One region of the Phyllobacterium sp. RCAM01083 genome, then DNA from elsewhere that is predicted to be linked to it. Evidence: riboswitches for the same ligand, from Rfam matches in the RefSeq annotation. Region 1 holds a riboswitch; the other holds the start of a gene.
The links. Region 1 has a riboswitch for glycine ahead of ACZ25R_RS20520 (D-amino acid dehydrogenase). Riboswitches for the same ligand answer to the same signal wherever they lie in the genome.

Region 1 (6,479 bases):
TCGGTGAGGAGAGCGGCTCGCAGATTCTCATCAGTCTGCTCATCCCCTTCGGCGCATACCTGCTGGCCGAACATGTGCATGCCTCGGGCATCCTTGCCGCCGTTGCCGCCGGTATCACCATGAGCTATGCCGAGAACACGGCCCAGTCCATGGCGCTGACCCGCGTGCGCCGCACCGCGGTGTGGGATACGGCGCAGTTCGCCGCCAATGGCGCCATCTTCGTTCTGCTCGGCGAACAGCTGCCCGGCATTTTCTCCGGTGCCGTCGAGAATGTGCGGCACGGCGAGACCAGCCCCTGGTGGCTGCTGGTCTATGTCGTGGTCATTTATGCCGCTCTGGCTGCCCTGCGCTTTCTCTGGGTCTGGGTGTCGTGGCGCGTGACCATGGCGCAGCGCCGCAGGCAGGGTGAGGCCGTGGTCAAGCCAAGCTGGCAGCTGATTGCCGCCATGTCGTTTGCCGGCGTTCGCGGTGCCATCACCCTTGCGGGTATCCTGACACTGCCGCTGTTCCTTTACGACGGCTCGCTGTTTCCGGCCCGCGATCTCGTCATTTTCCTTGCCACCGGTGTGATCATCCTGTCGCTGGTCATGGCCAGCGTCAGCCTGCCGCGTCTGCTGCGCAACATCGACCTGCCCATCGAGGATTCAAACCAGCGCGAAGAGGATTATGCCCGTATCGCTGCCGCGGAAGCCGCAATCATGGCGATCGAGCGGGCCCAGCACAGCCTGGCATCGGGCCGTGCCGACGCCGATATCTATACGGATGTCGCCAACCACATCATGGAGCTCTACCGCAAGCGTATTGACGGGCGCATGCAGCTCGGGGAAGAGCGCGAAGAGGTGGCGCGGAGCGAGGAAATCGAGAAGCTGCTGCGCATCACCGCGCTTCGGGCGGAACGGCAGGAAATTCACCGCCTGGTGCGGGCAAGGCGGCTTGAAAGCAGCATTGCCACGAAAATGGTGCGGGATATCGACCTACTGGAAGCCCGCTTCCAGTAGGTATCCATTGAACCCTGATCAGTTCCAGTCGTCGGGAATCTGGCGCACGGCACCCCGGGCAGCACTGGTTGCCATGGCGCCATAGGCGCGCAGCGCCGTGGTGATCTTGCGCTTGCGCTTTTCCTCCGGCTTCCACGCAGCGGTGCCCTTGGCTTCCATTTTCGCGCGGCGTTCGGCCAGGACGGCATCGTCGACGGCCAGATGAATCCCGCGGTTCGGAATGTCGATATCGATGATATCGCCGTCCTCAACCAGACCGATCAGGCCGCCTTCCGCCGCTTCCGGTGAAACGTGGCCGATGGAAAGGCCGGATGAACCGCCGGAGAACCGGCCATCGGTGATCAGCGCGCAGGCTTTGCCGAGACCCTTCGATTTCAGGTAGCTGGTCGGATAGAGCATTTCCTGCATGCCCGGTCCGCCGCGCGGGCCTTCGTAGCGGATCAGCACGATATCGCCCGGTTTGATGCCGCCATTGAGAATGCCGAGAACGGCACTATCCTGGCTTTCGAAAATGCGGGCGGGACCGGAGAACTTCAGGATCGAGTCGTCAACACCGGCGGTTTTGACGATGCAGCCGTCTTCCGCCAGATTGCCGTAGAGCACGGCCAGACCGCCATCCCTGGAATAGGCGTGTTCAAGATTGCGGATAACACCCTTTTCGCGGTCAAGATCGACATCGGCAAAGCGGCGCTCCTGGCTGAAGGCTACCTGTGTGGGGACGCCGCCCGGTGCCGCCTTGAAGAAATCATGCACGGACGGGTTTTTGCTGCGCACCACATCCCAGCGGTCAAGAGCAGCGCCGAGATTGGCGGCATGCACGGAATAGACCGATGTATCAAGCAAACCGGCGCGGTCGAGTTCGCCGAGAATACCCATGACACCGCCCGCGTGGTGCACGTCTTCCATGTGCACATTGGCAACGGCAGGCGCCACCTTGCACAGCACCGGAACGCGGCGGGACAGGCGGTCGATATCGCTCATGGTGAAGTCGACTTCGCCTTCATGCGCAGCGGCCAGCAGGTGCAGCACGGTGTTTGTCGAGCCGCCCATGGCGATATCGAGGGTCATGGCATTTTCGAAAGCGGCAAACGAAGCGATGGAGCGCGGCAGAACCGTTTCATCGTCCTGTTCGTAATAGCGGCGGGCGAGATCGACAACGAGATGACCGGCCTCGACAAAGAGGCGGCGGCGGTCCGCATGGGTGGCGAGCGTCGAGCCATTGCCCGGCAGGGAGAGGCCGAGTGCCTCGGTCAGGCAGTTCATGGAATTGGCGGTGAACATGCCGGAGCAGGAGCCGCAGGTGGGGCAGGCCGAGCGCTCGATGGCCTTCACTTCTTCGTCGGAAATGCGGTCGTCAGCGGCCGCAACCATGGCATCGACCAGGTCGAGCTTCTTTTCCTTGTCTTCCCAGACGACTTTGCCCGCTTCCATCGGTCCGCCGGAGACAAAAACGACGGGGATGTTGAGGCGCAGCGCTGCCATCAGCATGCCGGGCGTGATCTTGTCGCAGTTGGAAATGCAGACCATGGCATCCGCACAGTGGGCGTTGACCATGTATTCGACGCTGTCGGCGATGATTTCACGCGACGGCAGGGAATAAAGCATGCCGTCGTGACCCATGGCGATGCCGTCATCGACGGCAATCGTGTTGAATTCTTTGGCGACGCCGCCGGCGCTTTCGATTTCGCGCGCCACGAGCTGGCCGAGATCCTTCAGGTGGACGTGGCCGGGCACGAACTGGGTGAACGAGTTCACCACGGCGATGATCGGCTTGCCGAAATCCTCGTCTTTCATGCCGGTCGCGCGCCAGAGCCCGCGGGCTCCTGCCATGTTGCGGCCATGTGTGGTGGTGCGTGAACGATAAGGAGGCATTGTCGAAAATCCTGCTGATGACGGGCGAGGGAGCATCTCTTACAGAAAAAGAGTTCCCATGGCAAAAGAATGGAATTTTATTGCCTTGAAGGGGCGTGTTTCATTGCATTGATTACATAAGGCAGATGCCGGGCGCATGAAACGGGACGTAATGTCTCGCCCCGCCGAGCGCCTGTCAGAACGCGGTGAAGGTCAGCGTTGTCAGCGACCGCGCAATGCCTGATATATCGAGCACGTTGGTGTTGATGAATTTGCCGATATCCTGATCTTCCGGAATGTAGATCTTGGCCAGAAGGTCGAACTCGCCGCTGGTCGAATAGAGCTCCGAGACGATTTCACGCTCGAACAGGGTTTTTGCAACTTCGTATGTCTTGCCGGGTGCGCATTGCAGTTGCAGAAAGACAGGCTTCATAAATTCCTCCGGAAGGCTGGGCGATTTTCAGTCAGCATAATTGCTGCGACGCTTCTTAGCCAGTTGTTCTCGTCTCGCAACTGCGATATATATCCCGCGTTCGCACAGGCTATCTGGGAGAGACCGGTAAAACCGGCGCCGATGGAGCAACCGCCCCGGAAACTCTCAGGCAAAAGGACCAGAATAGTCTAGAACATCTGGAGAGAGGTATGGTTTGAAAAGCCGTACCCACCGAAGGAGAAAGCCCTGCCCGGTTGCATGACCGGAAAAAGGCGCCGACGACATGGATGACAAACATCCGGCGGGCGCTCAAAGGGCCAAGCTCTCAGGTTCCGTGACAGATGGGGTTTCGTGCCGTTGTCAACGGCGAAACTGAAACCATGTGTTGCCTGAGGACCGTTTTATCATGACCCATATCGCCATTATCGGCGCCGGTATCACCGGCGTGACGACTGCCTATGCGCTTGCCCGCCAGGGCTATTCCGTGACCGTGTTCGACCGCAACCGCTATGCGGCCATGGAAACATCCTTCGCCAATGGAGGTCAGCTCTCCGCGTCCAATGCGGAGGTGTGGAACAGCTGGTCCACGGTGCTCAAAGGCATGAAGTGGATGCTGCGCAAGGATGCGCCGCTGCTGATGAATCCGAAACCCTCCTGGCACAAATATTCCTGGATGGCGGAATTCGTCATGAACATCCCGCACTACGAAGAAAATACCATCGCCACCACCAGGCTCGCCATTGAAGCGCGCAAGCGCATGTTCGAAATCGCTGCGGATGAAAAGATCGATTTCGACCTGGAAAAGCGCGGGATCCTGCACATTTACCGCTCGAAATACGGTTATGACCACGCGGTCAAGGTCAACAGGCTGCTGGAAGCCGGTGGTCTTGACCGGCAGGCCGTCACCAATGAGGAAATCCGCAGCATCGAACCGGCCCTGAACGGTTCCTTCTATGGCGGCTTCTTCACGCCATCCGATTCGACCGGTGATATCCACAAGTTCACCCGCGGCCTTGCCGCTGCCGCCATCCGCCACGGCGTGCGCTTCATTGGCGATGCCGACGTTGCCGAACTGAAGCACGGCGCCGGCGGCGTGGTGGTGGAATGGAACAGGGCATCCGTTGCCGATGCCGGGACGGAGACGGAGCGTTTTGACGCCATCGTCATCTGCGCCGGCATTGCCAGCCGCAAATTTGCCGCCCAGCTCGGCGACCGCGTCAACATCTATCCGGTCAAGGGATACTCGATCACCGTCAATCTGGATGATGCCGGGAGCCAGCAGTCGGCCCCATGGGTGAGCCTGCTCGACGATGATGCAAAGATCGTCACAAGCCGTCTTGGGGCGGGGCGCCTGCGCGTGGCCGGTACGGCCGAATACAATGGTGAGAACCGCGACATCCGCCACGACCGGGTCAAGCCGCTGGTCGACTGGAGCCGCGACCTGTTCCCGGGCATGGACACGTCCAATGTGGTGCCGTGGGCCGGCCTGCGTCCGATGATGCCGAACATGCTGCCGCGCGTCGGTGCAGGCAAGCGGCCTGGGGTATTCTACAACACCGGTCATGGCCATCTCGGCTGGACACTGTCTGCCGCCACGGCTGAAATCGTCGCCGGGCACATCAGCGCCGCCATGCCCGTCGATGCCAGCCCGCAGGGCGGATGGCTCGCCGCCGCCGAATAAAACCGGCTTGCACGCAAAGGAGCGCCTGTTACCTCAGGCGCTCTTGTCGTGCTGGGCCGACATGGCAAACTATTGCACGCGGCACATAAAAAGTGATTGGCGTTTAAATGCGCTTGTATCACGGTTTTGTGGCGATATGGCCACTAGTGCCGGGTTGCATGGCTGATCAGGTGCCATTGCGGGTTGGCCAGCTTTTCCCGGCATGTTATCGTTTTCTTAAGCTCGAAGGGCGAATTTTATCAATTGCAGGCAGCGTGCGCACGGTCCCTGCAGTGTATCCTTGTGTTTATTGATGTGTAGGGAATTTGCTGGTTGATGGACTTGAAGCGCCCACAGGCCAGTTGTTTCGGTGCCGCGTTGCTGGCCCTTACGGCCCTTGTCTCGCCTGCCCAGGCCTTTGATCTTTTCGGCGTTCATCTCTGGGGTGCCAAGAAGGAGGACGATGCGGATTCGGTCATCGCCGATCCGCAGAGATACACGGTTGAAACCGCTGCTTCGACAAGCGAGGAAACCAAGGCGCTCGTGGAGGGCGCATCGAGCCTGTTTGCCGACAAGGACAAGCCTGCCTCCGGTGCGGCGGGACTGCTCGCCAAGGCGCGTGGAGATTATCGCCGCATACTTGGTGCGCTCTATGCGGACGGCCGCTATGGCGGCACCATCAGCATTCAGGTCGACGGCAAGGAGGCGAGCGATATTCCGCCGGATGCCGTGCTGTCCAAGCCGGCCAAGGTGGTCATTTCAGTCGATCCCGGATCGCAATTCTTGTTTGCGTCGGCCCGGGTCAAGAACATGGCGCCGCCGACGCTCGACCCGAAAGACTTTGTCGAAAGCCCGGAGAAACAAGGCTACATCGCTGGCGAGATCGCCCGCTCGACAGCCATCGTCAAAGCTGAGCGGCTGGTGGTCGATGCCTGGCGCCAGCAGGGGCATCCAAAAGCCCGGATTGTCAGCCGGGAAGTCATCGCTGACCACGAGACCAACCGGGTTGACGCGACCATCGATGCCGATCCCGGTGCCAAGGCCGGTTTTGGACCGGTGCAGGTCAAGGGCACCGAGCGCATGGACCCGGAATTCGTGGCGTTCATCACCGGCCTGCAGCCGGGACAGGAATACGATCCCGACGAAATCGAGAGAGCCAAGAAACGGCTGTCGCGCCTCGAAGTCTTCCGCTCGGCGCGAATCGAGGAAGGCGATGCAATTGATAGCAACGGCCTGCTGCCGATCACCGTGGCGGTGCAGGAACAGAAGTTGCGCCGCTTCGGTGTTGGCGGCAGCTATTCGACGCTGGACGGTCTCGGTCTCGAGACATACTGGCTGCACCGCAACCTCTTCGGCCGGGCGGAACGGCTGCGCATTGACGCCAAGATCGGCGGCATTGGCAGTCAGTCCTATGATCCCTCGGAATACAGCTATCTGCTGGGTGCAAGTTTCACCAAGCCCGGCATCTATACGCCTGATACCGATTTCATCGCCTCGCTGATTGGTGAGCGCAAGGTGCTCGACGCCTACACGCAGA
Region 2 (6,479 bases), on a different contig from region 1:
ATCGGCGCAATGCCGGGGAAAATCAGGACATCGCCCGGCTTGCGGCCGTGCGCAACCGCGCTTTGTTTAACCCGGTGATAGAAGGCTTGCGCCTCCTCGATCGGCACGTGGTTGGTGAACACGCCGTCCGCATGCTTGCCGGCGAGGTCGATACCGTCGTCGGACGATCCGGCTTGGAAAATGACCGGCTGCCCCTGTTCGGAACGGCTGATATTCAGCGGGCCCTCCGAGTTAAAGAACCGGCCATGATGGTTCAGGCGATGCAGCTTGGTCTTGTCGAAGAACTGGCCCGTTTCGCGGTTGCGGACAAAGGCGTCGTCGTCCCATGAGTCCCACAAGCCCTTGACCACTTCGAGATGTTCGTCCGCAATCTCATAGCGCAGGGCATGGTCGGGATGGTCGCGGCCGTAATTCTTGGCCGAGCCTTCAAGCGGCGATGTCACGGCGTTCCAGCCGGCGCGGCCGTTGCTGAACTTGTCGATCGAGCCGAACTGCCGGGCAACCGTGAAGGGATCGCTGTAGGAGGTCGAGACCGTGCCGACGAGACCGAGTTTCGAGGTTGTCGCGGCCAGCGCGGACAGAATGGCAATCGGTTCGAAACGGTTGAGAAAATGCGGGATGGATTTTTCGTTGATGTAGAGCCCGTCAGCGACGAAGGCAAAGGCAATGCCTGCCTCCTCGGCTTTGCGGGCATTGCGTACAAAGAAATCGAAATTGACGCTGGCATCAACAGGTGAACTCGGGTGTTTCCAGGAATTCATGTGGCCGCCGGCACCCTGCAGCATCACACCGAACGGAATGGGTCGCTTGGACATTGTTCAATCTCCTTGATCATGCGGCAGCGGCGAATTGCGCCTGAGCCAAAAGTTCGATGGACCGGAGGCGCTTCGCAGCGTCATTGATGGGGGTGTCGATGATGAATTCGCCGATGCCGAATCGGTCATGCAGCCGGTCGAGCTGGTCTGAAACCGTGTCGGCCGCGCCGCGCAGGACATTGGGCGTCTTCTTCTCGATCCGGTAATTGGCAGCACCTGCCTGGCGCGCATATTCTTCGGCCTGTTCCACGCTGCCGACGGTGACGCTCTGGCCATTGTTCACATGCACCTTGAAATGCTGGATATTGCCGGCCAGCCGGTCAGCCTCCGCATCCGTCTCGGCCGCCACGATCCCCACGGCAAGGAGAGGCGCACGGCCGGGTGCCGCCTTCCGATACGCCTCCAATGTCTGCTGCAGGATCGTTTCGTCGCCGTTGAGGTGGCTGGCGAAAACAAAGTCCCAACCCTGAGAGGCGGCAAGCAGTGCGCTGTCGACACTGGCGCCAAGCAGGAAGCGGTTGGCAGCGACGGCGGGACGCGGTGTTGCCTGAACGCCGGCAAGCGGGTCATCCGCAGGCAGCCCCTTATCGAGAAAGGCGCTGAGCTGGGCGAGCTGGGCGGAAAAATCCTGCTTCTGCGTCCGCGGGACAACGCCCTGCAGGGCGCGCGTCGAAAACGGCAACCCGCCGGGAGCCTTGCCCACGCCGAGATCGACGCGGCCGGGCCCCAGTGCAGCCAGGACATTGAAATTTTCGGCCACCTTGTAGGGGCTGTAGTGCTGCAGCATGACCCCGCCGGAGCCGACGCGAATACGCGCCGTGTTGGCCAGCAGGAAGGCGATCAACACTTCCGGCGACGAGCTTGCCAACGTCGGCGCATCGTGGTGTTCGGCCACCCAGAACCGGTGGAAGCCCCACTGTTCCGCCTGGCGGGCCAGCGCGACCGTCCGCTTCAGCGCCGTGCTGGCCGTTTCGCCATCGTGGATAGGACTTTTATCGAGCAAACTCAGTGCGTAGCCCATGTTAGGGTATGGCCTCCATGTGATTGAAGCCACGCGTCGCCACAGGCAGCGCGGACTCCGTTTTCAGAGGCAGTCAGATTTTATCGGATTTGGAGACCCGTCAAAGAACGCTTTGCTAAAAATCAGCAGGCAAACTGTATTAATATTCCTCGCGCTGACGGCGTGGATTAACCTGGTGGCTTGGATGCAGGGCACGAGGTTTATCGTTGATCTCCTGTTCAGCAATGGTCATTTTCCAACAATCTGGAGCCTTAAATTGACCGTATCCGATGGACAATTTGCTCGGCATTGAGTCTGATGGGATGATCCTTGGTGTAATTCTCCAGATGGATATCGCGAGATCGCGGATATCTGTTGGTTGGATAATATCGTTCGGCGCATAAATGAAATCGTGGAGGGACGCAGCATTGAGGCCGGCCCTGAAGGTTTGAAATGGATCGGAACGGGAATATGCGCAGAAATTCAGTGGGATTGTGGGTATTCCTTCTCAGTGCAGTCGCGGCAAGCGGCTATCTCTATAGTTGGCTGGTCTATAGGCAGGGATATTTTTTAGGGGCCGTGTTTGCCCTCTCCATCTGTGTGCCGATCCTGGCGTTCGAACGTGGCCTCATCTTTCCGAAATTGCGTGCCTGGATCAACACATTGCCGACTACGGGGTTTCTTATCGCCGCATTGATAGCCGATTATGTGCTGATCAGCATCGGCAATGCCGTTTGTGGGATAACGCTGTGGAGCTTCGGCTGGATTGACGGTCCTTTCTGGCGCGCAGCAACGCTGTCACCACAGGTGCTGCTCTACACGCTTGCCGTCCTGACCGTCATGATTTTCATCCTGCGGGTGCGCGATCTTCTCGGCCGCGACATCTTTGCCAGCCTTCTGATGAGCCGGTACCGCCAGCCTGTGGCCGAAGAGCGGGTGTTTCTTTTCATCGATCTTGTCGGGTCGACTTCGTTTGCTGAAGAACATGGCGATCTGCGGGCCCAGCAGTTTCTCGGCGCGCTCTTTGCTGCCTTTGCCGAACCTGTCCGGCGTCACGGCGGAGCCATTGACGATTATGTCGGGGATGCGGCCATCATCACATGGCCCATTGAGCGCGGCATCAAGGATGCGAGTTGCGCCCGCTGTGTCTTCGATATTCTGGACAGCATCGAAAAGAATGCAAATCAATGGCTTGAGCGATTCGGAAGGGTGCCGCGCCTGCGTGCGGCCTTGCATGGCGGCCCGATCATCACGGCGGAGATCGGGGTGGATCACCACAAGATCACCTATTTCGGCGATACGGTGAACACCACGGCGCGGCTGGAAAGCCTCTGCCGCACATTGGCCGCGCCGGTTTTGATCTCCAGCGAACTGGCGCAGAGGATGAGTTTCTCCAATGAAATCAAGGCAAATTACCTTGGAATGCATGGCGTCAAGGGCAGGGGGCAGGCGCTCGGGGTGATGGCCCTGACCCGCTGACATCGGGCGCTTCCTGTCGAAGTATCCTCATCCAGACAATTTCTGTCCACAAAGCGGCAAATCGGCCATTTGCACGATGACAGGCAGAGGCCGTTGCGCTATGGTCCAGCCTGTCGAGGGCTTCGGCCCTGTCAGTTTGCGGGAGAGTGTCGTGCATGGAAATGTGCAGGCCACCGAAGGGGAAATCGCCCGAAATCTCTCAGGTACCAGGAACCGCAAACCGGGAAGGCAACTCTGGAAAGTCGGGGGAAACTCCGCGCCGAAGGTGTAAGTTCAGTCAGGGGTCCTGATTGAGCGAGTCTCTCAGGCTTCCGACAGAGGGGCAAAGAAATGTTCCGTCGTGTGGCGGAGGTCTTTGCACGTCTCTGGAGTAAAAATGGGCACGGAAGATAATCTGAAACAACTGCCGCTTGACGATCTGCACAAGGCTGCCAATGCGCGCTTTGGCGGTTTTGCCGGCTGGTCAATGCCGATCACCTATCCGCTCGGTGTGATGAAGGAACATCTTCATACGCGCGAGAAGGCCGGGCTTTTCGACATTTCGCATATGCAGCTCTTTGATGTCGCCGGGCCGCAGGCCGCGGCACTGCTGTCACGCGCATGCCCGCTGGATGCGTCTGTGCTTCAGGCGGGCCAGTCGAAATACACCTTCTTTCTCGATGACAAGGCAGGCATTCTCGATGATCTGATCGTCACCCGTCTCGGGGACGAGCATTTCATGGTCGTTGCCAATGCCGGAAATGCCGCGGCTGACGAAGCGCATCTGCGCGGTGTCGCCAAGGATTTCGACTGCAAGATCGATGCGCTGGATCGTGTGTTCCTGGCCATCCAGGGGCCGCAGGCCGTGAATGTGTTGCTGGATGCCGGTATTGCCGGAACTGACCTTGCTTTCATGAACGGATTTGAGCCGAAGCCGGGCTGGTTCATGAGCCGCTCCGGCTATACCGGCGAGGACGGTTTTGAGATCGGCCTGCCGGAAGCCGATGCCCGTATGCTTGTCGAAAAGCTTTTCGCCGACGAGCGTGTCGCCTGGATCGGGCTTGCTGCCCGCGACAGTCTGCGCCTGGAAGCGGGTCTGTGCCTGCACGGCCATGACATAACGCCGGATTATGATCCGGTCGATGCCGGACTGCTCTGGGCCATTGCCAAGCCGGTGCGCGAGACCGCGGGCTTTATCGGCGCTGCGGCGCTTCTCGCCAAGATCGCAACAGGATCGGCCAAGAAACGCGTCGGCCTGAAGCCCGATGGCCGGCAGCCGGTGCGCACCGATGCCGAACTCTTTGATGCCGATGGCAACAAGGTCGGATTGGTCACGTCGGGCGGTTTCGGACCATCGGCAGGTTTCCCTGTTGCCATGGGGTACGTCAGCAAAGAGCTGTCCGCGCTGGGCTCCAAGGTTTTCGCCGAGGTGCGGGGCAACCGCGTCCCGGTGGATATTCATTCACTTCCCTTCACTCCACATCGCTACCACAAAGGATAATTGAGATGGCAGCCACTTACTTTACCGAAGATCACGAATGGGTCCGCGTCGAGAATGACATTGCGACGGTCGGCATTACCGATCACGCGCAGGATCAGCTCGGCGATCTGGTTTTTGTCCAGTTGCCGGATATCGGTCAATCCTTGTCCAAAGGCGATGCCGCGGTTGTCGTTGAATCCGTCAAGGCGGCATCGGACGTCTATGCGCCGCTGGACGGTGAAGTGACGGAAGTGAACGAAGCAACTGCAAGCGATCCGTCGCTGGTCAACTCGGCCGCCGCAAGCGACGGCTGGCTATGGAAGATGAAGCTGTCCAATCCGGATCAGCTGACCGGCCTTCTCGACGAGGCAGGCTACAAAGCAATCATTGGCTGAAGGCATGATGATGAAAGACACCATATTCCCGTTCGCTGACCGCCATATCGGTCCGAGCATACAAGGCTCCCGCGCCATGCTGGCGGCTCTTGGCATTCCGTCGCTGGAAACTTTGATTGCGCAGGCTGTGCCAAAATCCATCCGGCTTGAACGGCCGCTCGACATTCCTGCGGCTGTCAATGAGTCGGAAGCTTTGGCCGAGCTTGCCGCCAAGATGAGCCAGAACAAGACCCACAAGAGCTTTATCGGTCAGGGTTATCACGGCACCCACGTGCCCGCGGTTATCCTTCGTAATCTGTTTGAAAACCCGGCCTGGTATACCGCCTATACGCCGTATCAGTCGGAAATCAGCCAGGGTCGCCTTGAACTGCTGTTCCACTTCCAGACGCTGGTGACGGAGCTGACCGGTCTGCCGGTTGCATCCGCGTCGCTCCTGGACGAGGCGACGGCCGTTGCGGAAGCCGTCGGCATCGCCTATCGCCATCATCGCGAGAAGCGCACCCGCATCGCGATCACCGGTGCCCTGCATCCGCAGACAGTCGATGTGGTCAAGACTCGCGCCGAGCCGCTGGGCATGACCGTGGATGAAGGCGAGATCGATGCCAGCGTTGCAGCGATCATCGTTCCATGGCCGGACACGTTCGGTGTCTATGGTGACCATGCTTCGGTCATTCAGGCGGCCAAGGCCGCTGGTGCGCTGGTAATCGCCGTGGCCGATCCGCTGGCCCTGACAATCACCGCCCCGCCTGCCAAGGCCGGTGTCGATATTGCTGCCGGTTCCATGCAGCGCTTTGGTGTGCCGATCGGTTATGGCGGCCCGCACGCCGCCTATCTAGCCGTCAGCGAAACGCTGACCCGGCTTATACCTGGCCGTCTGGTTGGCCAGTCCGTTGACAGCAAGGGGCGTGCCGGCTATCGCCTTGCCCTACAGACGCGCGAGCAGCATATCCGCCGCGACAAGGCGACATCAAACATCTGTACCGCGCAGGCACTGCTGGCCAATATGGCGGTGTCCTACGCCATCTGGCATGGTCCGCAGGGGCTTCAGGCCATCGCCCGCCGCGTGCATGCCCAGGCGGCCCGTTTGGCCGCTGCGCTGACAGGGGCGGGCCTTTCCATCGCCGGATCGCATTTCTTCGATACGGTTACGGCCACTGTTCCCGGCAAAGCAGCCTCCATTGCTGCGGAGGCTGAAAAGGGCGGACGTCTGCTGCGCATTGTCGATCAGGACCGCCTCGGCATCACGGTGGATGAAACGACATCGGAAGATGACCTGAAGGCACTCTCAGCACTTTTCGGTGCCGATCTGCCTGCGGAAGCAAAGGCAACAT

Region 2: it holds a riboswitch for glycine, as region 1 does, so the genes downstream of both, gcvT (glycine cleavage system aminomethyltransferase GcvT) here and ACZ25R_RS20520 (D-amino acid dehydrogenase) in region 1, are expected to answer to the same signal.

What each region holds. Positions count from the first base shown of each region.
Region 1 is NZ_JBVFZN010000005.1:2,792,367-2,798,845, reverse strand. It holds gene ACZ25R_RS20535 (Na+/H+ antiporter) at 1-998, shown strand, start outside; gene ilvD (dihydroxy-acid dehydratase) at 1,017-2,870, opposite strand; gene ACZ25R_RS20525 (Lrp/AsnC ligand binding domain-containing protein) at 3,046-3,282, opposite strand; glycine riboswitch at 3,387-3,473, shown strand; gene ACZ25R_RS20520 (D-amino acid dehydrogenase) at 3,689-4,963, shown strand; gene ACZ25R_RS20515 (autotransporter assembly complex protein TamA) at 5,279-6,479, shown strand, end outside.
Region 2 is NZ_JBVFZN010000004.1:47,910-54,388, reverse strand. It holds gene ACZ25R_RS04380 (LLM class flavin-dependent oxidoreductase) at 1-815, opposite strand, end outside; gene ACZ25R_RS04375 (LLM class flavin-dependent oxidoreductase) at 832-1,836, opposite strand; gene ACZ25R_RS04370 (adenylate/guanylate cyclase domain-containing protein) at 2,287-3,294, shown strand; glycine riboswitch at 3,424-3,520, shown strand; gene gcvT (glycine cleavage system aminomethyltransferase GcvT) at 3,671-4,774, shown strand; gene gcvH (glycine cleavage system protein GcvH) at 4,780-5,148, shown strand; gene gcvP (aminomethyl-transferring glycine dehydrogenase) at 5,159-6,479, shown strand, end outside.